Regions from separate parts of the Buttiauxella sp. BIGb0471 genome, predicted to be linked through region 1. Evidence: predicted binding sites of a transcription regulator. Region 1 holds the regulator's gene; each other region holds the start of a gene.

Region 1 (7,422 bases):
ATCTTCGCAATCATGGATTATCGCCACGTAGCGATGAAATGAACTACTCTGCAATGGCGCAGGATGTTGTCGAAACGCTTGATGAGTATGGCATTAAGAAAGCCATTATTATCGGCCATTCCATGGGCGGGAAAGTGGCCATGGCGTTAACAGCTATCGCCCCAGAACGTATCGATAAACTAGTGCTGATTGATATCGCCCCGGTGGATTATCAAGTGCGCCGCCACGACGAAATTTTCGAAGCGATCAATGCAGTTAGCCGCGCAAACGTGAAAACTCGCCAGCAAGCCGCCGTCGTTATGCGCGAGCATCTTGATGAAGAAGGCGTGATTCAGTTTTTGCTGAAATCCTTTGCTGACGGCGAATGGAAATTCAATGTGCCGGTGCTGTGGGAGCAATATGAGAATATTGTCGGATGGAAAAACATCCCTGCCTGGAACGAACCGGCGCTGTTTATTCGCGGTGGTGCATCTCCTTATGTTGACGAATCTCACCGCGAGCAGCTGCTTTCGCAGTTCCCACAGGCCCGTGCGCATGTAGTTGCCGGTGCTGGTCATTGGGTTCACGCCGAAAAACCTGATGCTGTTTTGCGCGCAATTCATCGTTTTATCGGTGAATCCGTAGCAAACTGATTAAAAACAAACCGACTGGCCGCAAGTTGCGGCTAACGCGTTGGCGCGCAAGCCATGCTGATGTATGATTGCGCGCTAAATTGCGCCAGAGCACCCCGCTCAGTGCCACCTGAATTCCCTGTCAGTAGTCTAATCATGGCAAAAGAACAAACGGACCGTACTACATTAGATCTGTTCGCGGACGAGCGTCGCCCGGGGCGACCAAAAACAAATCCGCTAACGCGTGATGAGCAATTGCGTATCAACAAACGCAATCAACTCAAGCGCGATAAAGTACGCGGCCTGAAGCGAGTGGAGCTAAAGCTCAATAACGATGCGGTAGATGCTCTCAACCAACTGGCTGAAGCGCGCAACATCAGCCGTAGCGAGCTGATTGAAGAGATACTACTCGCACAACTGAAGCAGCATCTCAGTTAGTTTTAGTGCTATGTCCTGGTATGCAATGTTGCAGTCTGTGCACACCGGGGCGATAGCAGTTTCCGCACCACGAAGTGTTCTGCTATGATTGCCCTATCTGTGGCCAAATAGCAGCCACCATACCATTAAGTATCAAGAGGTTATTTTACTCATGGCAATCGTAGGCATTTTTTTCGGCAGCGACACTGGTAACACCGAAAATATCGCGAAAATGATTCAAAAACAGCTCGGTAAAGAAGTTGCTGAGGTGCATGACATTGCTAAGAGCAGCAAAGAAGACCTGGAAGGCTTCGATATTCTGCTTCTCGGCATCCCAACGTGGTATTACGGTGAAGCACAATGCGACTGGGATGATTTCTTCCCGACGCTGGAAGAAGTTGATTTCAATGGCAAACTGGTTGCTCTGTTCGGCTGTGGCGACCAGGAAGATTACGCAGAATACTTCTGTGACGCGTTAGGCACTATCCGCGACATCATTGAGCCACGAGGCGCAGCTATCGTCGGTCACTGGCCAACGGCGGGCTACCATTTTGAAGCCTCTAAAGGTCTGGCTGACGACGATCACTTTGTTGGTCTGGCTATCGACGAAGATCGTCAACCAGAACTGACGGCTGAACGCGTTCAGAAATGGGTCAAACAAGTTTCTGACGAGCTGAACCTGGCAGATATCATCAACGCCTGATGCCAGATGTGGCGCAACTATTGGGTTGCGTCACATTGATAGATATTATCGATTAAAATAATCGCTACAAATTTTTAACTTTTCAGTTTGTCCCTGTACAATGAACTCCTGATCAAAAAGCTAGCAAGGCAAACAAATCGCGACTCAGCCGCCATTTTTTAGCTTGATTATGCATAATACTTGCGGTTCCCATTTAGAAATGGCAGTTCTATAATGAGACGCATTCATCTTAACGCTCACCCTGAGTCCGAGCGAATCGTTAAGCAACAGGACAATTTCCGCATGACTGACAATAATACCGCATTAAAGAAGGCCGGCTTGAAAGTCACGCTTCCGCGATTAAAAATCCTTGAAGTGTTGCAAGGGCCGGTGAACCACCACGTCAGTGCGGAAGACCTCTATAAACGTCTGATTGATATGGGCGAAGAGATTGGTCTCGCCACCGTTTATCGTGTACTAAACCAGTTTGATGATGCAGGCATTGTGACTCGTCATAATTTCGAAGGCGGAAAATCCGTGTTCGAACTGACGCAGCAGCATCACCATGACCATCTGATCTGTCTGGATTGCGGCAAGGTTATTGAATTTAGTGATGATTCAATCGAAGCCCGCCAGCGCGAAATCGCATCACGTCATGGCATTCGTCTGACTAACCACAGCCTGTACCTTTACGGTCACTGCGCTGAAGGTGATTGCCGTACTGATGAAAACGCACACGAAATCAGCGAAAGGTAATCTGCATCTTTTGGCATCTGATTCAGCTGCCAGATGTAAAAAAACCGGTGAGGAAGCTCACCGGTTTTTTTATGGCTTACGCACTACCATTATTTGTTGTTAGCGCGAATCTCTTGCCAGATTTTATCGCACTTGGCTTTGACCGCCTGGTCATTACCCGTACGAGTTGCCTGGATGCAGTTCTGGTAATCCAGGGTACGAACCGTTTCTTTCTTCGCGAAATCCTGATGCTCTTTTTCCTGAGCCAGTACATTCAACACGCTTTGGCAGGCCTGAATTTTATCCGGGTTACCTTCTGCGGTGTTAATACAGGCGCTATACGCTTGTTTCAATTTAGTATCTTCCGGAGCCGTTTTAGGTTGTTGCTGCGCACACGCACTCAAACCTAACGCCATCACCACTGTCAGAACGATTTTTTTCATGCTTGATATCCTTAAGAAATCCGGGCGTTTTCACGCCCGGATTCGAATCAGAAGATGGTGAACGGTGCGATAACAATGAATTTCACGTCACGCTCATCCTGGAAGATGTTGCCGTAACCACCGCCCCAGCTTGGGATGTCGGAATGGTTGTCGTATTGAGTGAAGTGCAGTTTGAACAGAGTGCCTTTCGCACGGCCATCCTGAACGGTATACAACGCATCAAGGCTGTACGCAGATTCTTTCAGGCGGTTATCCGCATCATAGTAACCGTCTGTGGTTGGTTTGGAGCTTGGTTTAGCATCCCATGCGTAAACATAAGATGCACCCACTGCCCAACCCGCAAGATTCCAGTTGCTCAGGTCATACATCGCGCCCGCAAATACCGCTTTTTCACCGTTGGCGTTGAAGTCAGAGCGGTTATCCCACCACACATCAAGACGACCGTTGGAAGAGGCGTAGGTTGGCGTCATACGCTGCAGGAAGTAGCCCTGTTGGCCATCGGCCTTAACCACGGTTCCTTCAAGGCGCAAATCAACCTGACCGACTCTGTATCCGAGAGTCAGTGCCTGCAACCATGCTGTGCCGTCGTAAAGATCGTTCACGCTGCCGTCAGAAACTTTGTCACGCGTGCCGTAGAACTGGTAGCTGGTGGTTAACGGGCTGCCCGCGATATCAAATTTGTAGCTCGCCTTGGTGAAATACTGATCAACATAACCTTCAGCCTGACCAAATGCAGCCTCAAGAATCAGGTCATTTTTGAAGTCATATTTCGCGCCAAGGGAATGTAAATATTCTACTTTGGTGTTCTTATCGTTCTGATAGAACTTGTCCATTTCCAGGTGCCACGGAGCTTTATACTCGTTGGTCCACATGTAGGAGAAGCTCAACGCACCAGAATCGCCATAGTCAAAGTTTGCACCAGCTTCTGCGCCCTGGTAAGTACCCGGCATAAAGCTCCAGTGTGGTGCTAACAGAGTTTGACCGGTTGGCTGAATGTAACCACCACGCGCCCATACCGGGCCGTATTTGAATTTAGCTGCTGCTTTATAGAGGCTGATGCCGCTCTTATCGCCGGAATAATCTTCGTCATAAGCTTTGTTAGAAGAGGAGAATGCGATTTCGTTTGGGTGACCGCTGTTAGCGTTTTCTGCCATTTCGATAGCAGTAAAGGCCGCAACGTCCAGACCAAACATGTCTGCGGCATAACCTGACTGGAAGTCCAGGTTTGCGTTCCATGTGGAGTGCGCAAGGTTAGTTTCGTATTTACCCGTTGTGACGTCTTTACGGTCACGCTCACGCTGCCAGTAATAAACGCCGCCGGTCAGCGTTGAATCATCAATAAAACCTGCTGCCGTTGCCTGAGGGATGACCACTAATCCTGAAAGAGCCGTAACACCTGCGATTGCAAGCGCCAGCGCACTACGTTTGCCACTAAACGTACGCATAGAAAATTCCTCTTTGACGAATAAATAATCGCTGGACGTTAAAAGACGTCATGTAGCGAAAAAAGTAAAAATGCCTAACGGCTAAAGCGGTTATGAATATTTGCCCGCATTACTGCTTCCTTAAGACTATTTTTCGCGACGCGAATTATCAACGACTTTGTAAGAGTTCATTCCGATATTATGACAGAGAGCACATAATTTATGAGTATTTGTAACAATAAGCGACTCAAGAGTTTTATCTTGATAATTGAAATTATTAACATACAAAACTCTATATGAGAGCGCTCACACAATTAAACAAAGAATTATTAATGTTCCGATATTGACCGTGAAAATTTTGCAGTGAGGAGCGCAAATAACATTAATTCGCAACGCGAATGTGAAGAAATGTTTAACCAGATGATTCTAAAGCGAAAAAAAACGCCGCGATTTGCGGCGTTTTTGTCATACATTGACCATGTAACCTTAGGGTTATTCGCCCATTTTGGCCCAGGTATCACGCAGCCCGACGGTACGGTTAAACACCAGTTTTTCAGCTGTTGTATAACGACTATCCAGGCAGAAATAACCTTCGCGCTCGAACTGATACGCTTTGCTGATTTCGGCATTTTTCAGGCTTGGCTCGACAAAACCTTGCTTGATGACCAGAGATTCCGGGTTAATTGTGGCCAGGAAATCTTCAGCAGCCCCAGGGTTCGCCACGCTGAACAAACGGTCGTAAAGACGAATTTCAACCGGCAATGCATGTTCAGCACTAACCCAATGAATTACACCTTTCACTTTACGTCCATCAGCCGGGTCTTTGCTTAATGTGTCCGGATCGTAGGAGCAATGCAGCACGGTGATGTTCCCTGCTTCATCTTTCTCAACACGATCGGCTTTAATCACATACGCATTACGCAGACGAACTTCTTTGCCCAGCACCAGACGCTTGTACTGTTTGTTGGCTTCTTCACGGAAGTCAGCGCGGTCGATGTAGATTTCACGGCTAAACGGCACCTGACGGCTACCCATCTCTGGTTTGTTAGGATGGTTGGGCATCGTGACCATTTCAACTTCGCCCTGCGGGAAGTTTTCAATGATAACTTTTAACGGATCCAGAACAGCCATCGCACGCGGCGCGTTCTCGTTCAGGTCGTCACGGATACAAGATTCCAGGGCAGCCATTTCAACGGTGTTGTCTTGCTTGGTCACACCAATGCGCTTACAGAACTCACGAATAGAAGCGGCAGTGTAACCACGACGACGCAGACCAGAGATGGTCGGCATACGTGGGTCATCCCAACCCTCTACAACCTTCTCAGTCACCAACAGGTTCAGCTTACGCTTGGACATGATGGAGTATTCGAGATTCAGGCGCGAGAACTCGTACTGACGCGGGTGCGCAGGAATAGTGATGTTATCCAACACCCAGTCGTACAGGCGACGGTTGTCCTGGAATTCCAGCGTACACAGGGAGTGCGTAATGCCTTCCAGAGCATCGGAAATGCAGTGGGTGAAGTCGTACATCGGGTAGATGCACCACTTGCTGCCGGTCTGGTGGTGGTCGGCAAACTTGATACGGTAAATAACCGGATCGCGCATGACGATAAACGGCGAAGCCATGTCGATTTTCGCACGCAGGCACGCAGTCCCTTCAGCAAACTCACCGTTACGCATTTTCTCAAACAGCGCGAGGTTTTCTTCAACGGTGCGGTCGCGATATGGGCTGTTTTTGCCAGGAGAGGTCAATGAGCCGCGATATTCACGGATTTGTTCCGGAGTCAGTTCATCGACATACGCCAGACCTTTATTGATCAGCTCAACCGCATAGTTAAACAGCTGGTCGAAATAATCAGAGGAATAACGGATGTTGCCAGACCACTGGAAACCAAGCCATTCAACATCGTGCTTAATTGAATCAACGTATTCGATGTCTTCTTTTACCGGGTTGGTGTCATCGAAACGCAGGTTGCACTGGCCTTGATAATCTTGCGCGATACCAAAATTCAGGCAGATGGATTTTGCATGGCCGATGTGCAGATAGCCGTTTGGCTCTGGCGGGAAACGGGTGCAAATGCTGGTGTGCTTACCATTGGCCAAATCTTCATCAATAATCTGGCGAATAAAGTTAGTTGGGCGGGCTTCTGCCTCACTCATCGCGGGTTCCTCTGTGCAAAAACTTTAGTTATTCGCCCATGATCTTATAAGCAAGCGTCGGAAACAACCTTTTGTTGAATAAATAAGGGGATTGGGAAGGGGCGGCGGGGGCAATAAAAAAGCGGCTGGAGAAAATACTCTCCAGCCGCTAAAGGCACAATCTATGACTCAGGAGCGATTATTTGCCTTTAATTTCATACAGAGGCGTTTGGCCTGCAACGACGGAACCTTGCGCCTGGATAACCAGACCGCTGTAGTCGTCGATATTGCTGCAAACAACCGGGCTAATCATGGAGCGAGCATTGGCGTTCAGGAAATCAAGATCCATTTCCAGAATCGGCTGGCCTGCAACCACTTCAGCACCCTCTTCTACCAGGCGAGTAAAGCCTTGTCCGTTCAGCGCGACGGTATCAATGCCCATATGGACAACGATCTCAGCACCCTTTTCGGTTTCAAGACAGAACGCATGGTTGGTATTGAAGATTTTTACGATAGTACCGGCAGCTGGTGCGACAACTGTTTTCTCAGTTGGCTTAACAGCTACACCATCACCTACCGCTTTGCTGGCGAATGCTTCATCAGGAACCTGCTCCAGCGCTACCACATCACCCGTTACTGGTGAAACCAGTGCCGCGATAGTGACAGCGTTTGGTACAGCCTGTGGTTTTGCAGCAGCAACTGGCGCAGCGGTCGCAGAAGCGGCAGCCGGAGCAGCAGCAACATCGCCAACTGTTTTCATTGCGTTCGCAATTTTCTCAGCCACAAAGCCGACGATGATTTGCACGCTGGTTTTGTTCAGACGGATAACACCGGTGGCACCCAGGCGTTTAGCCAGAGATTCGTTCACCAGTGAAGAGTCTTTCACGTTCAGACGCAGACGAGTGATACACGCGTCGATACCTGTCAGGTTTGCAGAACCACCCACAGCCGCAATGTACTGACGAGCCAGC
Region 2 (7,422 bases), on a different contig from region 1:
CAAGAAAGCAGATTTTTTCGCCTCTGCCACGCAGCCCGTGGCGGTGGCTGACCGCTATCCGCAAAACGTCTTTGCCGAACATACCCATGATTTCTGCGAGCTGGTTCTGGTCTGGCGCGGCAACGGCCTGCATATTCTCAATGACCGTCCTTATCGCATAACCTGCGGCGACCTGTTTTACATTCGTGCCGAAGACCGCCACAGCTACGAATCCGTCAACGGCCTGGTACTGCATAATATTATTTACTGCCCGGAACGGCTGAAACTGAACGTCGACTGGAAGGATTTGCTGCAAAACACCACGGTGGCAGGGAAGGATCCGCGATGGCGACTGAGCAGCCACGGTATGGCGCAGGCAAGGCAGTTAATCGCCCAACTGGAACACGAAAGCGTGAAGCCCGATGCGCTGTCGTTATGTTTGACGGAAAGCCTGTTTCTGCAGCTGTGTATTTTGCTGCGTCGCCACCGTTATCAATCCCAGGACTCCGCCGGGCCTGACAGCAACGAAACCCTCGATTTACTGATGGCCGCTCTGGGAAAAAGTCTCGATGTGCCTTTTGAGCTGTCGCAGTTTTGCCAGCAGCATCAGGTGGCAGAGCGCCAATTACGCCAGTTCTTTCGCCAACAAACCGGCATGAGTATTAGCCAGTATTTGCGCCAGCTACGCCTTTGCCAGGCGCAGGATTTGTTGCGTCATAGTGAGCTGTTGATTGGGGATATCGCCACGCGTTGCGGCTTTGAGGACAGTAATTACTTTTCGGTGGTGTTTACTAAGGAAACGGGAATGACGCCACGAATGTGGCGTCAACGGTATACCCTTCAATTGGATACCCTAAATAATTCAAGTTGCAGGTAGGAGGCAAAGGAACTTATCCCCAGGAGCTTACTGAAGTAAGTGACTGGGGTAAGTGAGTGCAGCCAACGCCCCTGCGGCTTGAAGTATGACGGGTATTACGCAGCCATGCCCAAACCGACGATATTCGCAGCGATGATAATCACCACGCAACCGATGCTCAACACACCAACCGGCCTTCTGCCTGCTGATTTCCACTCTTTCATGATCAAGCCAACCAATCCGCCACACAACACGTAGAAGCTCATGTGCAACATCCAGCTCATGTAGTCGTATTGTGCCGGGATTTTAGCGTGGCCCCAGGCGTAGAAGAAGAATTGCAGATACCACATCAAACCGGCCAGCGCGGCGAACAGCACATTGCTGATGATCAGCGGTTTTGCCAGCGAGAAGTCGGCTTTTATCGACAAACTCTTCATGTTTGCCAGACGAATGAAGCAATAACCGAGGTTAATCACCGCCCCCCCGCCCATGATGATTACGTAGCTTGGCAGCGCGACATACAACGGGTCAACGCCTAACGCAGCGGCAGCTTCATGCATCGGTTTTGCGGCGTCCATCGCAAATGACATACCCGCCGAGAAGATGCCGCACATCACCGCCAGAACCAGCCCTTTTTTCAGGTTGAACTCTTCGGCTTTGATACCCATTTTGCGTTCTTTGAGTTGGCCTGCGCGGGTCACAATCGCCACACCAACCAATGCCACCAGCACGCCCAGCAGGGTCATGCGCCCGCCAGGTGTTCCCACTAAGACATCAAATTTACCGGCAATAATGGGCGTCATTAACGTGCCGACAATCAGCGTGATACCAATCGCAATACCGATGCCCATCGACATACCGAGATAGCGCATCGTCAGGCCGTAGTTGATGTTACCAATGCCCCACATCGCACCGAACAGGAATACCGGCAGCAGCGTGGAAGCATTGAATGAACCGTAATAAGCCCAAAAATCAGGAAGCAGAATGTAACTGACCAGCCATGGCAAAATTATCCACGAGACGAAACCACCAATTGCCCACATGGTTTCCCAGGACCAGTGCTGAACTTTCTTAAAAGGGGCGTAAAAACAGGCGGCGCTTGCAGCACCCACCAGATGCCAAATTATCCCCATTGTTATTGCATTACTCATTATCCATCCCTCTGTTTTAACTAAAAAACGCAGGGGTGACAGCGCATTACCCCATTAAGAGTAAGTCTAAAGAGTGAGCAACTTGCGAACCTTCTATGTGCTGCCGTAACGGGGGGGAAGCTGGCAAAATTCAGGGGGTACGATTGACGGCGGTCACAGTTCTTTATACCCGCCGTCGCTCGTTTTTCGGGTTAACAGATTTTCACGCTTTGCACACCCAGCAGCCAGGCGAGCTTTTCCAGAACTTCACCCTGATGGCCAAGCCCGATCGCGCAATGATGCGCAGGCCCACCGAGGCACCATTGTGTGGTGAAATCACGCGCGGATAACGGGAAGCGATAGCGGCTGTTGGTGTTGCCGATATCCAGCACTTCCCCTGCAACAGCTTGCCCTTCGGCATACTGCAAACGCACGCCGTTTTGCGCATCCTCCACAATAGAAAGGAAAGTGACCGGGCCGGGTTTTACCGTCATCTGAATCGACACACCTTTGCCCGGTTTACCGTGATAAACCGGCAGCGGGACGAGGCGCACGTCACCTTGCGCCATCAATGGATGGGCCGGGCCATCATGCCCCCAGAGCACGACATCGTCGGCAAATTCAATGCCGTAGGGTTCTGAAAACGAGCCACCCGCCCCCAGCAACTGCTGGATTTTCATCGCCAGCACGTTTTTGATTTCATACTCCCCGGCGACCGGCACGCCGCGCTGGGTCAGCAGCGTGTTGCCGAGAATAATCGAGGTAATAATATTTTCGTAGGCGTTGCCGTTGCGACCTTCGTAGTAGTAAGCCAGCGCCCCGAGGTGATTGTTTTCGATGAGTTTGTCCATGGCGCAGGCGGTTTGTACAGCACGATCCAGCTCGGCTTTTTCACACGCCGGGTCGATTTGCAGTGAGGCTTCCACTTCCTGCCATTTTTGCGCGCTGGTTTCCGCCGCCACCTGTTCGCGATATTCCGCCAGTTCGCACATTTCCAGCGGTTTGAAGCGCACGCCGAGTCTGGCGCTCAGGTTAGTCATGTTGCTGTAAACATCGACCATGCCGTCGTAATAATGTCCGAGCACCCCCACCTGACACGCCGCTAACCCTTTTTGTACTTCCAGCGCTTGCAGCCACTGTTCCGTTTGCTGCCAGACGTACTCATCGCCCTGCAATGCGCCCACAAGCAGCTGGTAGCGAATCCCCGCCCGATTAAACACGTTCGCCAGTTCAGGTGCGCTACACGCCTGGCAATGGGCCAGCCATTCGCCGGTGCGTTCGCCACGATCGGCCATGTCGCGGATTTTCCCGTACGGCAAACCCAGCTCGGGTTGCAGGGCGAGGATAATCACCGGCTTGTTGATTTTTTGCACCAGGGGGAGAACAGTGGAACTCAGCGCGTAGGTGCTAATGTAGAGCACGATGGCATCGACCGGTTGGCTTTGCAGTTGCGTGGCAAAAGTATCGGCTTTGGCCACGCTATCAATCAGGCCGCCGTTGATGACCTTGGCATTAAACTTCGTGAGGCGTTGATCAATTTGCTGTAAGTACCCCGTCAGACGTTGTTCCAGACCCGAAAACTGCGGCCAGTAAGTATCAAGGCCAATACCAAAAAGGGCGACATTAAGCGACATGATGGTGCTCCAGGATTCAAAGAAACGCCGACTATCACCCTAATTTTGCTGCACTGCCTTTGCCGTAATGCCAGTTTCTGAACAGCGTGGCAAAAAACGATTTATCCGCCTGACAATGCTCACATTTTCGCCAACATGCCGAAAAGTGATAACCTTATAAAAAGTACGGCATTGATAATCATTTTCAATATCATTTAATTAACTATAATGAACCAACTGATTACGCGGCGTTAACAGGTTGTTCGCCGCTCATTTATCTATCCACCCCTTCGAGGAGATAATGAATATGAGCTATACCCTGCCATCCCTGCCTTACGCTTACGACGCCCTGGAACCTCATTTCGACAAACAAACGATGGAAATCCATCACAGCAAACACCACCAGGCGTATGTTAATAACGCGAATGCAGCGCTGGAATCTCTGCCAGAGTTCGCAAGCCTGCCAGTTGAAGAGCTGATCGCTAAACTGGATCAACTGCCAGCAGACAAGAAAACCGTTCTGCGTAACAACGCGGGCGGCCACGCAAACCACAGCTTCTTCTGGAAAGGCCTGAAAACGGGCACCACCCTGCAAGGTGACCTGAAGGCGGCCATCGAGCGTGATTTCGGTAGCGTTGACAACTTCAAAGCAGAATTTGAGAAAGCAGCAGCAACTCGCTTCGGCTCCGGCTGGGCGTGGCTGGTTCTGAAAGGTGACAAACTGGCTGTCGTTTCTACTGCAAACCAGGACAGCCCACTGATGGGCGAAGCCGTTTCTGGCGTTTCCGGCTTCCCAATCGTGGGCCTGGACGTTTGGGAACACGCTTACTACCTGAAATTCCAAAACCGTCGCCCTGACTACATCAAAGCATTCTGGGATGTCGTGAACTGGGACGAAGCAGCAGCACGTTTTGCCGCTAAAAAATAAGTTGCATTGCAGCTGACGAGAGGCGAGCCTGATGGCTCGCTTTTTTTATGTCTGTTGCAGGGAGGTTCAGATGCACTATCCGCTAAACGTTTATCTTGGCAAAGTCCGCGAATACGAAGGCAGCAGGCCGAGTGCTATCGCTAAATATCAGGTTGACGGTGAGCTAAAACTCACTGAACTGGGGCTCGAAGGCGATCAGCAGGCTGAAAAAATCATTCATGGTGGGCCGGATCGCGCGTTGTGCCACTATCCACGTGAGCATTACACCTACTGGGCGCGTGAATTCCCTGAGCAGGCAGAACTATTTACAGCTCCGGCCTATGGTGAAAATTTATCGACCGAAGGCCTGACCGAGAAAGATGTTTATATCGGCGATATTTTCCGTTGGGGTGAGGCGCTGATTCAGGTCACGCAACCGCGCTCGCCGTGCTACAAGCTGAATTACCATTTTGGCATTCATGATATGTCATCCTTGATGCAGGAAACGGGTTATTGCGGCTGGCTGTATCGGGTAGTTTTGGCGGGAAATGTATCGACGGAATCACCGCTGGAGCTGGTTTCTCGTCTGAGTGATGTGACGGTGGCAGAAGCGATTGCTACGGCGTGGCATATGCCGTTTGATGATGAGCAGTATCACCGATTGCTGTCGGCGGCGGGGTTGTCCGTTAGCTGGACGCGCACCATGCAGAAACGGCGCATTTCCGGGAAGATTGAAGATAATTCGCGACGGCTATTTGGTAAGTAAGTTGGGTAAATAAACCCCATATACGAAAAAACCCGCCGAGGCGGGTTTTTAAATTCTTAGCTTTGCTAACGCTAACCTTACAGGCTAGTTACGTTACCAGCAGCTGGGCCTTTAGCACCACTTTCGATGGTGAAAGACACTTTCTGGCCTTCGTCCAGAGACTTGTAGCCATCGTTCTGGATAGCAGAGAAGTGTACGAACACGTCTTTTGAGCCATCGTCAGGAGTGATGAAGCCGAAGCCTTTGTCAGAGTTGAACCATTTTACGAGACCAGTCATTTTGTTAGACATAGATATTACCTTTTAAATTAAATTTGCCTTCCGGCGCAATTGGAATGTTTTACAGATTTTTAAAGCGATAAAGGAAGGTAGATCACGTCGAAGGGTATCTATGATAACTCTTTGAGGACTGCGCTACTAAACTGCTTAAAGGTTCTGTGCTTCAAACCGATGGATGTATTAACTCATATAAGCAGGGTGAATAACAAGGTTTATTTTAGCCGTCCACAGGGCTGGAGCTCAAGCCACCTCTGGGATCCCCCGCAATTAAGCGGGGGAAATCACCATTACTGCATGGAGTTTTTTGCCGTTGAATATGCCTGCATAAACGCCTGATGCTGTGACGCCAGCGGAGCAATCAGCGAGTTATACTGGCTGGCTTGCTGTGACGTTGGGAACTGAATGCCACCCGCGGTGAAACCAACTTGAGTCCCCTGCTGCTGGATGAAATCACCCACTTGCACCAGTTGCGCAGTAAAGGTTTGTGCCGCTGGGATCAGCGGAGCCATGGCTTCTGCCGGAGCAATAACCACTTTCTCATAAACCTTGTCGTACACCACTTTCAGATCGTCTGGTTGTTTCAACGTGGAGCGCGCGCTGTCGGCCTGCATTTTTGCATTCTGGACTTGCTGGCCTAACACATTCAGAGAACCGTTCGCCTGACGCAGTGGGCCGCTCTGGGTCATGTAATCCTGCGGTACACGAATGCTGTTTACGCTGTCGGCTACCGGACGCATACCATCGTCCATCGCCTGGTTCACCTGCTGGGAGAAACCATACAGAATCGCGTAATCAGAAACCAACGGGCCAAACTGCTTTTTCTGGTCGGTTGTCAGCGTCGGCAAACGTTCACCGCTGCGCATCGCCGTATTTTGCAGGAAATCGATAAATGCCTTGCGCTGATCGCCTTCTTTATCAAAGCAACCGCTCAAGCTCACTACCATTAAAATTGCCGCAAGCGGCGCAAACCAGCGTGACCAGGACTTACCTGTCGCCATCTTTTCTACTCCTTTCACCATTCAGTGCCAAAGCACAAATGCGTACCCAATAATGCTGCTAAGGATAGTCCAACCTGACTTTGCAAGATACCCTTTCGCATTAATCTCTTAAGGCAAATTGATGTTGCATGATTGTTATCTTTCTCACAAATTCGGCGTTGCTTTGTCGCTGAGAAATCACTACCAACCTATTAATATTAGAAGGTTAATTCCAATATTTCAGTCAACGCCCACGTAATCAGTACGATAATCGCACACTAACACCCGAGGGATGATTGCCCAATAGCCTGCTGAGTGGTTTGATTTAACGAACGATTAACGAATTATTGTTCGATAATCGAACATCTCTGTATCCTACAGGACATGCCTTATGACAAAGACAACAACGACTGATATTCAGGCATTTATAAACAACAATCGCTTTTCCAGATACCAATGGATGATCCTCGTTCTCTGTTTTATTACCGTAGCACTGGACGGCTTCGATACCGCAATCATCGGTTTTATCGCCTCTGACCTGGTGCAGGAATGGGGTGTGCAGAAATCCGATCTTGGCCCGGTAATGAGTGCGGCACTGGTTGGGCTGGCGGTGGGCGCGTTAACCGCCGGGCCAATGGCTGACCGCATCGGGCGCAAAAAAGTGTTAGTGCTCTCAATTCTGGTTTTCGGCGGATTTAGCTTGCTGACCGCCTTTGCCACCAGCCTGACGTCCCTCGCCCTGCTGCGTTTTTTAACCGGTCTGGGTCTTGGTGCCGCCATGCCCAATGCCGCAACATTGATGTCTGAATACGCACCCGAGCGTAAACGTGCGCTGTTGGTGAACCTGATGTTCGTCGGCTTCCCGATTGGGTCATCAATGGGCGGTTTTGTCTCCGCGTGGATGATTCCCCACTAC
Region 3 (7,422 bases), on a different contig from region 1:
CACAGCCTTTGAGCGCGGACGAAAAGCAGTTTTACCGCGAGAAAATCAAGCGTCTGCTGAAAGAGCGGAATGCTGTCATGGTGGCTCACTACTACACCGACCCCGAAATTCAGGCTCTGGCGGAGGAGACTGGCGGCTGTATCTCTGATTCTCTCGAGATGGCACGTTTTGGGGCAAATCATCCAGCCACTACGCTCCTGGTGGCAGGCGTACGCTTTATGGGTGAAACATCGAAGATCCTGAGTCCGGAAAAAACCGTTCTGATGCCTACGCTTAATGCAGAATGTTCTCTGGATCTCGGTTGCCCAATCGAGGAGTTTAACGCCTTTTGCGATAAGCATCCCGATCGCACCGTGGTGGTCTATGCTAATACTTCCGCTGCGGTGAAAGCCCGTGCGGATTGGGTTGTGACATCCAGTATCGCCGTTGAATTGATTGAACATCTCGATAGCCTGGGCGAGAAAATCATCTGGGCACCGGATCGTCATCTCGGGAATTATGTACAAAAGCAAACCGGCGCTGATGTGCTGTGCTGGCAGGGTGCATGTATCGTACATGACGAGTTCAAAACTCAGGCGTTAACGCGTATGAAAGCGCTTTATCCGGATGCTGCGGTATTAGTTCACCCGGAATCGCCACAGGCCATCGTTGATTTGGCCGATGCAGTAGGCTCCACCAGTCAGCTTATTGCTGCGGCAAAAACGTTGCCCCACAAGAAACTGATTGTGGCGACCGACCGCGGGATTTTTTACAAAATGCAGCAGGCGTGCCCGGATAAAGAGTTGTTCGAAGCACCGACAGCTGGTGAAGGGGCAACGTGTCGTACCTGTGCTCATTGCCCATGGATGGCGATGAACGGCCTTAAAGCTATCGCTGAGGGGTTGGAGCAGGGCGGAGCGGCGCATGAGATTCATGTTGACGCTGCACTCCGTGAGGGCGCTCTGGTGCCTTTAAATCGAATGTTAGCTTTTGCCGCTGAATTACGACGGAATATTAAAGGCAACGCATAAGGATCTTATGCTCAGGAGCGAATATGGATTTTTTTAGCACGCAGAATATTTTGGTTCATATCCCCATCGGCGCTGGTGGGTATGATTTATCATGGATAGAAGCTATTGGAACCGTGGCGGGCTTACTGTGCATCTGGTTGGCGAGCCTTGAAAAGATCAGCAATTACGCATTCGGCTTAATTAACGTCACGCTCTTTGCGGTAATTTTCTTTCAGATTCAACTTTACGCGAGCCTGTTGCTTCAGCTTTTCTTCTTTGCGGCCAATATTTACGGTTGGTATGCATGGTCACGGCAGACAAACGATAATCAGGCCGCTCTCCAGATTCGCTGGTTACCTTTGCCCAAAGCCCTCGCCTGGATTGCGGTATGTGTTGGGGCGATTGGTTTAATGACCGTGTTTATCGATCCGGTATTTGCATTCCTGACCCGAATAGCGGTTTCTGTCATGCAGGGACTGGGGCTGAATGTGACAATGCCAGTGCTTCAGCCTGATGCCTTCCCGTTCTGGGACTCTTGCATGATGGTGTTGTCGATTGTGGCGATGATTCTGATGACCCGTAAGTACGTCGAAAACTGGTTGCTATGGGTGATCATTAACGTGATTAGCGTGGTGATTTTCGCCCTACAAGGTGTCTATGCGATGTCGCTCGAATATATGATTCTGACGTTTATCGCGCTCAATGGCAGCCGCATGTGGATCAAAAGTGCGCGTGAACGTGGCTCACGCGCCTTGTCTTAATCAATGATGATGATGAGCATGGTCGTGCTGACCATGCTCATTTAAATCACAATCTTGCCCATGGCAAAGCTGATACTCCATCTGCACCGTCGCATGTTCAATCTGATACTCATCTTTTAGAAAATGATGGATGCGCTCTAACAGGGCGTCGTGGTCGTGTGGTGGTACCACTTGCACATGCATTGTCATTAATGGTTTTTCGCCAACCAGCCAGATGTGTACGTGGTGAACATTACGAACTTCTGGGATTGTTCTGGCTAATTTCCGCTTCAAAACAGAGATATCAATGGAGTGAGGTGCGCCTTCGAGCAGCTCGTTGACACTCTCTTTAAGTAAATTCCACGCACTGCGCAGCACCAGGCACGAAACCAAAATAGAAAGGATCGGGTCAATGGGCCTCCATCCCGTCCACAGAATGATCAGTGCCGCAGCAATCGCGCCTACAGAACCCAGTAAATCCCCCAGAACATGCAGTGCCGCAGCGCGCACGTTAATATTCTTTTCTTCATTTCCGCGATGCAAAATCCAGAAAGAAAACAAATTCGCCATCAATCCTGCAAACGCAATAATCAGCATTGTCCAGCCGGCGATCGGTTGCGGATGATAAAAACGGCTTATCGCTTCCCAGACAATCAATACGGTAATGACCACAAGAGCAATAGCATTCACAAACGCAGCAAGCGTGGTCAGCCTTAACCATCCGAAGGTATGACGGGCATTGGGTGGACGCCGGGCAAACTGCACCGCCAGCAACGCGACTAACAACGCTGCGGCATCTGTGAGCATGTGGCCTGCATCGGCAAGCAAAGCCAGCGACCCAGAAATAATCCCTCCGATGACTTCTGCCACCATAAAGAGAGCCGTGATGACAAACGCCCAAAGCAGGCGTCTGGAATTGGTATCACCGGAGGAATGTTGATGTGTATGCGCCATGGTTTCTTCTGTTTTCGCAAAACGACGATGCGCTAATTATAACCACTAATGCTGATTAACTTATTGAATAAAGCTCATAAAAAAGGAGAGCCTTAGCTCCCCTCTTGTTTAGCGGTGTTTCAATTACTGTGAAGTGCCGTCCACTTTCGTGTTCACGTCATCACCGCTACCGGTTTCAACCTTTTGGTTGGTATCCGGGCATTTACCGTCTTTACACATCGAATTTTTATGGATTTCATCTTTGCTCATCCCGTCGCTGGTCATACCGCTACTGCTGGTTGAGCCATTTGGATGAAGCATAGTGCCGCCATTATTGATATTGCTATTATCAACGCCTTTAGGCGCAAGGTTCTGATTCGCATCCGGTGCGACCTGGCCTGCTGATGCAGCGGCGTTTGCCTGGCCATTATTGTCACCGCTAGTATCTGCGGCCATTGCCAGACCACTGGCGACTGAAAGGGTTGCTGTCAGGAAAAGTGCGGTTAATTTTTTCATCATCATGCTCCTGTTCTGGTTGTTATTGCTGGATAACTTCTTCCAACAGTGCACTTGCTTTATTCTGAGCTTGTGCCATTTATCGACTAAATATGTCACTGATTAACATCACGTCAGAATACAATTTTGCTAAAGGACTACTTTTTAGTGTTAACAATTAAAAATTGTAGCGGTAAACCGGGGTTTTACCATTTTTTGACGCTTTTTAGGTCGTTTCCAGGAATATTCCGCCTGAAGTGTAAAAGCCCGTTTACACTTCAGGCTTGAAGCGATAGATTGAAGGGATTGCAACTAAGCTAAATCTCAAGGCCATTCCCGGACATATCATGAATTATCAGAACGACGACTTACGCATCAAAGAAATCAACGAACTGTTACCGCCAGTAGCGCTGCTCGAAAAATTCCCTGCCACAGAAAAAGCCGCCGCCACCGTATCTGGCGCGCGCAAAGCGATTCATAAAATCCTGAAAGGAAATGACGATCGTCTGCTGGTGGTTATTGGCCCTTGCTCCATTCACGACGTTAAAGCGGCGAAAGAATATGGCGCACGTTTGCTTGAGCTGCGTGAAGAGTTGCAAGGTGAGCTGGAAATCGTAATGCGCGTTTATTTTGAAAAACCGCGCACCACGGTTGGCTGGAAAGGTTTGATCAACGATCCTGAAATGGATAACAGCTATAAAATCAACGATGGCCTGCGCATTGCTCGTAAGCTGTTGTTAGACATCAACGACTCTGGCCTGCCTGCTGCGGGTGAGTTTTTAGATATGATTACCCCGCAGTATCTGGCGGACTTGATGAGCTGGGGTGCTATCGGTGCACGTACTACAGAATCTCAGGTTCACCGTGAACTCGCCTCTGGCCTGTCTTGCCCGGTGGGTTTCAAAAATGGTACTGACGGCACCATGAAGGTTGCCATTGATGCGATCAATGCGGCTGGCGCGCCTCACAGCTTCCTGTCTGTGACCAAATGGGGTCACTCAGCTATCGTCACCACCAGTGGGAATGGCGATTGCCATATCATTCTGCGTGGCGGTAAAGAGCCAAATTACAGCGCTACTCATGTTGCTCAGGTTAAGACTGACTTGCAAAAAGCGGGTCTGCCAGCGCAGGTGATGATCGATTTCAGCCATGCGAATAGCAGCAAGCAATTCAAGAAGCAGATTGAAGTTTGTGCCGATGTTTGCCAGCAAATTACGAGTGGCGATGCCGCTATTACCGGCGTGATGATTGAAAGTCACCTGGTAGAAGGCAATCAGAGCCTCGAGAGTGGCGAACCGCTGGTTTACGGCAAAAGCGTTACCGATGCGTGTATCGGCTGGGAAGATACTGAAACTGTTCTGCGTCAGTTGGCAGATGCGGTTAAAGTTCGCCGTGGCTAATTAGCAGCACTGTTGCATAAAAAAAGGCGTGGTGAAAACCACGCCTTTTTCACATCTAACGAATTACTTCGCTTTACCCTGGTTTGCTACCGCTGCGGCTTTTGCTGCGATTTCATCAGCATTGCCCAGATAGTAACGTTTCAGTGGTTTGAAGTTCTCGTCGAACTCATAAACCAATGGCACGCCAGTTGGGATATTCAGCTCAAGAATTTCTTCTTCGCTCAGGTTATCAAGGAATTTAACCAGTGCACGCAGGGAGTTACCGTGAGCGGCAACAATGACGCGCTCGCCGCTTTTCATGCGTGGCAGAATGGTTTCGTTCCAGTAAGGAATAACACGATCGATGGTCAGTGCCAGGCTTTCAGTCGTTGGCAGTTCTTTGTCGGTCAGACTTGCATAACGCGGGTCATGGCCTGGGAAACGCTCATCATCGCGAGTTAATTCTGGTGGAGTCACAGCAAAACCACGACGCCATTGTTTAACTTGCTCGTCACCGTATTTCTCTGCGGTTTCAGCTTTGTTCAGACCCTGCAACGCACCGTAGTGACGCTCATTCAGCTTCCATGATTTCTCAACTGGCAGCCAGGCCTGATCCAGTTCATCGAGGATATTCCACAGTGTGTGGATGGCACGTTTCAGCACAGAAGTGTAAGCAAAGTCGAAGGAGTAGCCTTCGTCTTTCAGCAATTTACCTGCAGCTTTCGCTTCGGTTTGACCTTTCTCAGACAGATCAACGTCATACCAACCAGTGAAGCGGTTTTCGTTGTTCCACTGGCTTTCACCGTGACGAACCAGAACCAGCTTAGTAACAGCCATAGTTTACTCCTTAATAAGCCTGCGATTAATGATAACGATTATCATTATATTGCCGCAAAGGGGCCAGCGGCAATGCTAAACGTTTAACATAGCGAAAAAGAGTGTGGAGTGTAAGGTGGATGTGAACGGTTGTTATATTTTTGTCGCTAAATGGCGGGAAATCCAGCGATCTGAATAATAATCGCCCTCCGTGAAGGAGGGCGAAAAACTTAGAGTGGAGTAAATTCGTACTCTGTAATGCTCAGATATTCATCATCGGGCTGTAACCAGCAATCGGGTTGTGGCCATTCAGGGTGGTTTGGGCTATCTGGCAGAAACTCACTTTCCAGTGCCAGACCCTGGTATGCGCTGTAAGTACCTTGTTCCCGTGCAGGCGTGCCATCAAGGTAATTACCACTGTAAAATTGCAACGCTGGTGCCGTGGTGTAGACCGTCATTTGCAGTTTATTGTCGCTCGACCAGACGTGTGCTGCGGGCAGGCTGGCATCGCCTTGCGCCTGTAGTAAGAAAGCATGATCGTAGCCTTTCACCAGCACCTGATCGTCATCACTCAAGAAATCATCAGCGATAGTTTTTGGTGTGCGGAAATCAAAGCTGGTGCCATCCACATCTTTAAGCCCGGCTTGCGGAATACCGCTGCTGTCGACGGGCAAATAGCTGTCAGCCAACAATTGCAGACGATGCTGGCGAATATCATTCTGCTGACCATCAAGGTTGAAATATGCATGATTGGTCAGATTCACTGGGCACGGCTTGCTGGTTTTTGCACGGAACTCAACAGTAATGCAGTTATCTTCGGTTAACGCATAACGCGCCGTAGCGCGTAACTCACCAGGGAAACCCTGGTCGCCATCGTGCGAATCAAGCGTGTACAGCACTTCATGCTCGTTCTGACGCACAATGCGCCAGCGGCGGGTATCAAACCCGTCCGGGCCACCATGCAACTGGTGCGCGCCCTGATTAGCAGTGACGTTTACGGTAACACCGTCACGCTCAAACTGGCTGTTAGCAATGCGGTTGGCATAACGTCCTACGGTTGCGCCCAGATAAGCCGACTGATTCAGATAATCTTCCGGCGTTTCGCAGCCGAGCAGCGTTTCACGCACGCTGCCATCTTTCATCGGTACGCGGCATGACAGCAAAGTTGCGCCCCAGTCCATCACGGTGACAACCAGCCCCGCGCTATTGCGCAGGGTGGAGATGCGGAAAGGTTGCCCGTCTGGTGCGAGCTGTGGAGTCTCTTTTAGCATTGGCCAGCGCCCTCCGAAGGTTTGCAAACGTAGAAGGTTTCTTTGATACCAGTTTTCGCTTCGTACTGTTTTTCGACCGCTTGTTTAACCGCTGGAACCAAATCTTCCGGGATAAGCGCCACGATGCAACCGCCGAAGCCGCCACCCGTCATACGTACACCGCCTTTATCGCCGATAGTCGCTTTCACGATTTCAACCAGCGTATCGATTTGCGGTACGGTGATTTCAAAATCGTCGCGCATCGATGCGTGAGATTCAGCCATCAGCACGCCCATTCGCAGCAAGTCACCTTTTGCCAGCGCGTCAGCGGCTTCAACGGTGCGGATGTTTTCAGTCAGAACATGGCGCACGCGTTTGGCCACAACCGGGTCAAGCTCATGAGCCACTTCATTGAATTTGGACAGTTGCACGTCACGCAGCGCCTTCTGGCTGAAGAAACGTGCGCCCGTTTCGCATTGCTCGCGGCGGGTGTTGTATTCGCTACCGACCAGCGTGCGTTTGAAATTACTGTTGATGATGACAACTGCCACGCCTTTTGGCATCGAAACAGCTTTGGTGCCCAGCGTGCGGCAGTCGATCAGTAATGCGTGATCTTTCTTGCCTAACGCTGAAATCAGCTGATCCATAATTCCACAGTTACAGCCGACGAACTGGTTCTCTGCTTCCTGTCCATTCAACGCAATTTGTGAACCATCAAGGGACAGATGATAAAGCTTCTGGAACACCGTACCGACCGCTACTTCCAAAGAGGCTGATGAACTCAAACCCGCGCCCTGGGGTACGTTGCCGCTGATCACTA
Region 4 (7,422 bases), on a different contig from region 1:
GCGGAATTGGTAGACGCGCTAGCTTCAGGTGTTAGTGTTCTTACGGACGTGAGGGTTCAAGTCCCTCTCTTCGCACCATTAACCACGCAAGATATCGTTCGCACTGCGCGAAGGTGGCGGAATTGGTAGACGCGCTAGCTTCAGGTGTTAGTGTTCTTACGGACGTGAGGGTTCAAGTCCCTCTCTTCGCACCAATGCGAAGGCGATATCTTAGATAAGACTTGATTTGCGAAGGTGGCGGAATTGGTAGACGCGCTAGCTTCAGGTGTTAGTGCTCTAACGGGCGTGAGGGTTCAAGTCCCTCTCTTCGCACCAACTCTTATCACCCTCTTCTCGCTTCACTTTTGTCATTCTCAGTTTTACTTCCCTATTTCATTACTTCCAGATTCATCATCACAAGCGCAAGCCCACTGGCAAATGCAACGCATGATGGCAACAGCACAAAATGACGTAACCGTTTATGGTACAACATGCCCGTGGTCGCCAATAATCCCAATACAATCAGTACCCGCCACTCGCTAAACGTAAGATCAAGACACAGCAAAGCAGAGACAATCCCTCCAGGAATCAATACTCCCCACCCGCTTTCTAACCGCCGTTGTAAAATCATAGCTATTGCACCAAGTGGTAATGATAACCAATATCATATGATATAATTTCTCGTTTGTCAGCATGGTGTATTCACCGTTTTACATTAGAAATGTTAAGCATTCCTCATCATCTGATGACATATTTTCCTTAAGGTGATAGATTGAGCAGCGATGTTAAATCCATAAATAAAAACTATATAATCACATTGAATCATCACTTCACCTGTATCTTTTTATAATATTATTCAACAACATAACGTTGAGCATGAGTGTAAGAACTATTTTGATATGACAGCAACAACCTGGCGCGCATTACTCAAAGGGAAGCATCAACTCTCGTTGCGTTTATTTTTATTACTGAACGCATTCTCTGCGGGATTTAGTATCGTGTCGCCGTCAGCCAACACTCAACATTTCACCGTGCCCATCATCATGGTGCTGGTGATCAGCATGTCGTGTCTGCTTTGGCAGTTCATTAACAAAAAGAAACTAATTAATATTAATATGGTTTCGTTAATTATTGGGCTGCTTTGGGCCTGGCATATCTATATAAAAGTCAGTGCGATGCCTGTCGTCGATCTTAATTTCCTCATTATCGCTTTATTGGCGATATTATTTATTGGCTCGATTTCTTTTATTAATAATATCCAGGCCTTTTTCGCATCATGCTTGCCCGCAACCGCCGTCATTTTATGGCTCGACCATGGCGCAAACTGGCCACGTGTATTGTATTCAGTCGTCCTCCCCGGTATTGGCATCACGATTCAACATATCATTCAGAAACGTAATGATAATTTCACCCGTCGATTGATGGATAAATTACTCGAAGAAAAAGAAACGCTTAATGATTTGAGTATGCTCGATCCACTCACGGGTTTGTATAACCGCCGTGGGTTCCGTAACCGTCTTGATACCATCCTGGCGTTAGGCTCAGGACAGCATTTCGTTCTGCTGTTAGATATTGATCATTTCAAAGCCTACAACGACAACTACGGTCACAGCATGGGCGACCAGGCTCTGACGCATGTTTCAGCCGCGATTCGCGATGCAGTTCGCTCACGTGATGTCGTTACGCGCTATGGCGGCGAAGAATTTATGATATTGCTGACGGATATTGATGCCGAACGCGCCATTCAAACGGCAGAGCGAATTCGCCAACGCGTGTACGATTTGAAAATCCCTCACCTGTTTAATGACGACGTCGCCACTCATGTGACCGCCAGTATTGGTATCGCAGCACTTGAGCAGTCCGATATTGAAGAAGCACTCCGCCAGGCGGATACCGCACTCTATCGGGCAAAACGTCAGGGTCGTAATAGCATCCTGATTAGCGATTCACTGCTACCGGCTTAAACCAATACCGCATGACTTCCTCCCTTTTTTATTGCGCATAAAATGGCCTTGCCAAAGGCATTATCTATAGATAGGATTGGCAATCATTATCATTTGTATTAGTGGTCTTGTTTGTCGATGGCGTTTCAATCTACACAGTTTGATGATTATCTGGCGTGGCAACCGCCTTTTGCGAGCGTACAACCCACGCTTGCGGATGAGCTACGGGCATCATTCACCGCGCACAAACCCTATTTCAACGACATCATCAAACTCAACGAATCTGCGCCCGCAAACAGCCTGACTCTCCGCCAATGGTCGCAACCCGCAACCCTTGCCTCCCTTCTTGCCAGCTACAGTGACCATATTTATCGTAATCAGCCGCAGCTTGCCCGTGAGGGAAAACCGCTAAAGTCTCTTTGGGCGCAATGGTATCTGGGTTTACTGGTCCCGCCGTTGGTGATGGCGCTCGTGACGCAGCCACGGGCGTTGGATATCGATCCTCAGCGCATTCAGGTGGAATTTCACGAAACGGGTAGAGCCGCCACCTTCTGGTTAGATATTCAGGAAGACAAAGTTGCCACCACCCAGCCGTTAGTTCAACGCCTGGAAAAGTTGCTTGTTACCGGGCTAATGCCGGTGGTTGATGCTCTGGAAAACAGCGGCGAAATTAACGGGAAACTTATCTGGAGTAATACTGGGTATTTGCTGAACTGGTTTTTTGGTGAGCTTAGAGAACTGCTGGATGAATCGACCATTGCCGAATTACGCCACGCCTGTTTCTTTGAAAAACAGCTGAAAAATGGCCAGGACAACCCGCTCTATCGCACCGTTATCCTTCGTGAAGGTTTGTTGGTTCGCCGTACTTGCTGCCAGCGCTATAAACTGCCGGATGTTCAACGCTGTGGTGATTGCACTTTAAAGTCATAAAACAAAACGGCGGGTTTCCCCACCGTTTCATCTCATTTCTCACTATCCAATTAAGCCGCCTGTTGACTCTCTTCTCCAGACGCTTTTTGTGCTTCTTCTGCTTCTTGTTCCAGCAATTGCTTCTCGTACACTTTGAAGAACGGGAAGTAAATGATGGCAGAAACAACGGCCAGCAGAATTACCAGAATTGCTGCGCGGAAGTCCCAACCCAGTGCCCATGCAGCGCCGATAGGTGCCGGAGCTGTCCATGGTACAACTGAAATCACACGCCCGATTAAATCCATCTTCATTGCTCCCCAGGCCAGAACGGCGTTCACCATTGGTGCCAGCAGGAAGGGAATAAAGAACACTGGGTTCATGACGATTGGTGTACCGAAAATGACCGGCTCGTTAATGTTGAAACAGGTAGGAACGATACTCAGGCGGCCAATTGAGCGCAGATGCGCTGACTTACTACGCAGGTAGCAAATCACCAGCCCCATCGTTGCACCCGAACCACCCACTACAATGAAGAACGTCCAGAACGCTTCCATAAAGATATGTGGCAGCGGTGCACCTTGCGCCAGTGCGCTCTGGTTCATACCCAGGTTGGTCAGCCAGAACATTTGCAGCATACCGGAAACGATAGCCGCACCGTGAATCCCGGCAAACCAAAGCAGGTGGCCAATCAGCACCGCCAGCAGAATCGCAGGCAATGAGTCAGCCGCAGATACCAGCGGTTTAAACACCGACATAATCGCTTGTGGAATCAGCATATCGAACTGCGACTGAATAAACAGACTCAGCGGGTAAAGCGTCAGCACCACAACCAGAACCGGAATCAGGAGATCAAATGAGTTTTTGATCATCGGTGGCACCTGGTCTGGGAGTTTGATCCCAATATTGTGCGCTTTAAGGAAACGCATCATCTCAACGCAATAAATCGCAACCAGGATCGCAGTGAAGATCCCCGTTCCGCCAAGGCTATCCATTGGCATAACGCCTTTAGTTTTCGGTGCCGCCACCAGCAAAAATGCCATCAGCGAAAGCATCGCGCACATGAACGGATCAAGGCCGTGCGACTTCACATAGTGTTTACCGAGGTTGTAGGCAATAGCCGCACAAATGTAGATAGACATAATGCCCATCGTCATATCAAACGGCGTCAGAATTTGCCCTTCAAACTGTTTTGCCATGTCCAGCCACGCACGCGCAAAACCCCAGGTGGTGGTTGGCGAGAATGGAGGATATGCAAAGACCAGCAGGAACGAACCGACAATCATAAATGGCATCGCAGAGATAAACCCATCACGGATCGCCATCACGTGGCGTTGTGAGGAGATTCGCCCGGCGACAGGGCTAACGTAGTTTTCTACAAAGCGAAATATCAAATTAAAGGCTGCATGATTCGTAGACATAGGCTGCTCTTATTATTGGATACAGGAAGGTGACCGTTTCAGTATTCATCGCTATTTCACGCACTGCAACCGGTTACTGAAACCGGTTGCAGTGATTGTGAAGAAGATCGAGAAATCACCGAATCTTTAGCTTCTTTAGGCATTTCACATCACAACATCACCCTTTCACTCAGCATCCAGAGGGCGAATTTCACTGGTTTACATATAGCACAGACTTATGCCAAATTATTTGCTGGCTAAAATGGGAGAAAAGCATGAGCCTGCAGTCCGTCCGGCAATTTTTTGCCGAAAACGCCCCTGATATCGACATCATAGAACTGAACCAAAGCACGGCAACGGTGGCCCTGGCTGCAGCGGCTCATAATGTTGAACCGGGTCAAATTGCTAAAACATTGTCGTTGAAAATAAAAGATCAGGTCGTGCTGGTTGTCGCGAAAGGTGATGCACGTCTGGATAATAAGAAACTCAAAACCGTATTTGGTGCCAAAGCTCGCATGTTAAGCAGCGACGAAGTGGTTATCTGGACAGGCCACCCCGTAGGCGGCGTTTGCCCATTTGGCCTGGAGAATCCTTTAACGGTTTATTGTGATATTTCACTGAAACAGTACGAAGAGGTTTTACCCGCGGCCGGGGCGACTCATAGCGCGGTACGGATTTCCCCAACTCGCATGGCAGAACTCACCGCCGCACATTGGGTCGATGTTTGCCAATAAACAGAAAACTGAGGATAGGCTAACTCTCCTCAGTCATACCTGACAAACTTCACATTACCGGGTTGCGCGGCGACAAATTCAGCTCCTGCATACCCTGTTCGCTGATCATCCACGCATACATTTCAGCATCACTTTTCAATGACAGACGACGCAGCGCACTGCTTTTTTGCGCACTGACGGTTTTATAATTCTTCTCGAGCAGTGTCGCAATTTGCGTCAATTGCCAACCTTTGCTGATTAGCCGTAACACGCGACGCTCAGAAAAAGTCAGATTCGTACTGACCACTTCCGCACGAGTTGATTGCGCCGCTTTCTCTTGCAATAACAGCCTGCTAATTCTTTCGACTTCGCCGCCGCAATTAAAGACATGCTCAATAATACTGCCCATCGGCTCATGCAAAGAAAGTAATGACGTTCTGGAAGTCAGCAGGCGTTCAATAGCGATATTTGTCAAATGGGCGGGCAAGGTAATAACCCAGTGAACCTGTCGATACTGATTTTGCAGTGAATTAAGGAGTTCACATTCATTGAAAATTTCTTGCAGCGAACTGTCTAACTCAAGTACCACGACATCAATCTGGAGCAATACTTCGGGTGTAAGCTGTGAGTAATCAGACAGTAAAACCAGCGATGACTGCGGCGCTTTCTCCGCCATAATCACCTGTAAACCCTCACACATTAATGGCCGCTTACTCACAATGGCAGCGCGACAGAATGGATTACGCAAAAAAATCCTTGTTTTGCTTTCCTGCATTTTTATCTCCTTATAAAACCGCTATTTTCCTGACAACGCACAACCTAAAACGTGAAGATCTTTCTCGCAGTTTAGTCCCAGTTTTTCCATGGCATGCCTTTTGTGCGCACTCACCGTTCTGATATCGCGCCCTAAGTTATGCGCCACCTGGCTAACATTATGTCCAAGGAATAATTGCCCAATGACCTGAACTTCGCACACCGTTAACTCAGTGGTAATTCTTTCTTCCAGGATACTTTTAACGATCGGGCTACACAGCATTGACTTGGAATTAAAAGATTTACTGACCAGATCGGAGAAAGTCGCGGTTGGCTCATATTGGGAAATAATGACTTTTACCCCCAAAGCGGCAATATAATTCAGCACGCTGACTTTATGATTACGAGTGTAAGCAATGATATTCGCTGAAGGTTGTACCGTTCGGCACCAGTTAATAAATTTTATCTCTTCGGCAAGTTGGCTGGTTGATTCACTGATATTTAAAAGGACCATGACGTCAGGTATTTTTAAAACCACCGAGTAAGCTTCATCCAGTCGTTTGATAACCTTAACTAATCCATTTATTTTTAACTGAGTCTGTAGCGTATTGACGATTCCTGCTGCGGTTAATACACAAGGCATCACAACGATTACGGGGCTGGAAATATTATTTACAGTGATATTATTTTCCATATCATTCCTTTGACTAATATATAATAAACTATAAAAAAGGAAGGATAAGACTTCTCAGTAAACATTTAAAACAGAAAGAGATATTTATGATGAAATATTATTTCTGTTAGTGACATTATTTACATATTGCTTTTTATTTTAAATTAGCCATAGTTAATAGTGCATTAATTTTCATTAAATATATTACATTTCATGAATGGGATGATTGCGAAAATCTTTTGGTGTCGTCCCGGTATAGCGGCGGAAAAAACGAGAAAAATAAGTCGCATCACTGAATCCAAGATATTCCGAGATCTGGCTTATCGTCATGCTGGTATAAAGCAAACTACGCCTGGCTTCAAGCAACACGCGCTGATGCAGAACGTTAAGGGCGCTACAGCCATAAAACTCATGGCACAAGTTGTTCAGATGAACGCTCGATAAACCCACCACCGTTGCATAATGCGTTACCGATAATTGCTCTCGATAGTGACGTTCCACTAATTGATTAAACTGATGAATAACAGAACGCTTTCGTTCAACACGCGAACTACCACTCGGCGCAGGAGCGCACTGGCGATTAAGCCAGACCAACAGCGCACCGATCAGCGAATAAAGCATCATATCTCGTGCCTCGCCCTGCCCTTGATACTCGTTCTGTAACGTGCTGAACAACGTATTAATTTGCCTGCGCGAATCCTTCACCGGGACGCAAGCAGCTTGCGCTAACACTTGTAAAGGTCGGCCAAATTGCTGTTCAAACTGGGCGATCAAAGGCGCTGAAAACGAAAGAATGTAACCCTGAGCGCCGGGTGAAAATTTAAAACCGTGTACGCACAATGCAGGCACCACTTGCAGACAGGCATGAGCCACATGATGCTTTTCACCTTCAATATCTATCTCTACCTGTCCTTTATGCAGATACAGCAACTGAACCAAATCGGCATGCTGATGAATACGAATATGCCATTCATAAAGACTGCTGCGACTGTGAATAGACTCACAATGCAGCAAATCCGCCGCAGGCCAAATGCGGCTTTCACCATAAAGTTTAA

What was found. Region 1 encodes Fur, which represses iron uptake genes when iron is present. Its sites were predicted from a motif close to ATAATAATGAGAACNACTATCAA; they were not measured.
Region 2: sodA (superoxide dismutase [Mn]) is a predicted target of Fur. The motif match lies at 3,771-3,793, and genes of this name have one in related genera.
Region 3: gpmA (2,3-diphosphoglycerate-dependent phosphoglycerate mutase) is a predicted target of Fur. The motif match lies at 5,396-5,418, and genes of this name have one in related genera.
Region 4: fhuF (siderophore-iron reductase FhuF) is a predicted target of Fur. The motif match lies at 2,020-2,042, and genes of this name have one in related genera.

What each region holds. Positions count from the first base shown of each region.
Region 1 is NZ_JANUEU010000002.1:124,691-132,112, reverse strand. It holds gene ybfF (esterase) at 1-632, shown strand, start outside; gene ybfE (LexA regulated protein) at 768-1,049, shown strand; gene fldA (flavodoxin FldA) at 1,201-1,731, shown strand; gene fur (ferric iron uptake transcriptional regulator) at 2,014-2,466, shown strand; gene chiQ (ChiQ/YbfN family lipoprotein) at 2,556-2,888, opposite strand; gene chiP (chitoporin ChiP) at 2,936-4,333, opposite strand; gene glnS (glutamine--tRNA ligase) at 4,805-6,472, opposite strand; gene nagE (N-acetylglucosamine-specific PTS transporter subunit IIBC) at 6,651-7,422, opposite strand, start outside.
Region 2 is NZ_JANUEU010000004.1:143,885-151,306, forward strand. It holds gene rhaR (HTH-type transcriptional activator RhaR) at 1-856, shown strand, start outside; gene rhaT (L-rhamnose/proton symporter RhaT) at 952-1,986, opposite strand; gene M2371_RS14550 (L-fucose/L-arabinose isomerase family protein) at 2,178-3,599, opposite strand; gene sodA (superoxide dismutase [Mn]) at 3,886-4,506, shown strand; gene yiiM (6-hydroxyaminopurine reductase) at 4,577-5,251, shown strand; gene cspA (RNA chaperone/antiterminator CspA) at 5,329-5,541, opposite strand; gene M2371_RS14570 (DUF3053 domain-containing protein) at 5,817-6,527, opposite strand; gene M2371_RS14575 (MFS transporter) at 6,898-7,422, shown strand, end outside.
Region 3 is NZ_JANUEU010000001.1:320,255-327,676, forward strand. It holds gene nadA (quinolinate synthase NadA) at 1-1,010, shown strand, start outside; gene pnuC (nicotinamide riboside transporter PnuC) at 1,034-1,750, shown strand; gene zitB (CDF family zinc transporter ZitB) at 1,751-2,683, opposite strand; gene M2371_RS01530 (YbgS-like family protein) at 2,807-3,184, opposite strand; gene aroG (3-deoxy-7-phosphoheptulonate synthase AroG) at 3,505-4,557, shown strand; gene gpmA (2,3-diphosphoglycerate-dependent phosphoglycerate mutase) at 4,621-5,373, opposite strand; gene galM (galactose-1-epimerase) at 5,583-6,623, opposite strand; gene galK (galactokinase) at 6,617-7,422, opposite strand, start outside.
Region 4 is NZ_JANUEU010000003.1:486,118-493,539, forward strand. It holds tRNA gene M2371_RS12990 (tRNA-Leu) at 1-78, shown strand, start outside; tRNA gene M2371_RS12995 (tRNA-Leu) at 108-194, shown strand; tRNA gene M2371_RS13000 (tRNA-Leu) at 229-315, shown strand; gene M2371_RS13005 (DUF1435 domain-containing protein) at 368-607, opposite strand; gene M2371_RS13010 (diguanylate cyclase) at 879-1,943, shown strand; gene fhuF (siderophore-iron reductase FhuF) at 2,061-2,852, shown strand; gene M2371_RS13020 (PTS sugar transporter subunit IIC) at 2,903-4,249, opposite strand; gene M2371_RS13025 (YbaK/EbsC family protein) at 4,504-4,962, shown strand; gene M2371_RS13030 (LuxR C-terminal-related transcriptional regulator) at 5,012-5,716, opposite strand; gene M2371_RS13035 (LuxR C-terminal-related transcriptional regulator) at 5,738-6,388, opposite strand; gene M2371_RS13040 (helix-turn-helix domain-containing protein) at 6,572-7,422, opposite strand, start outside.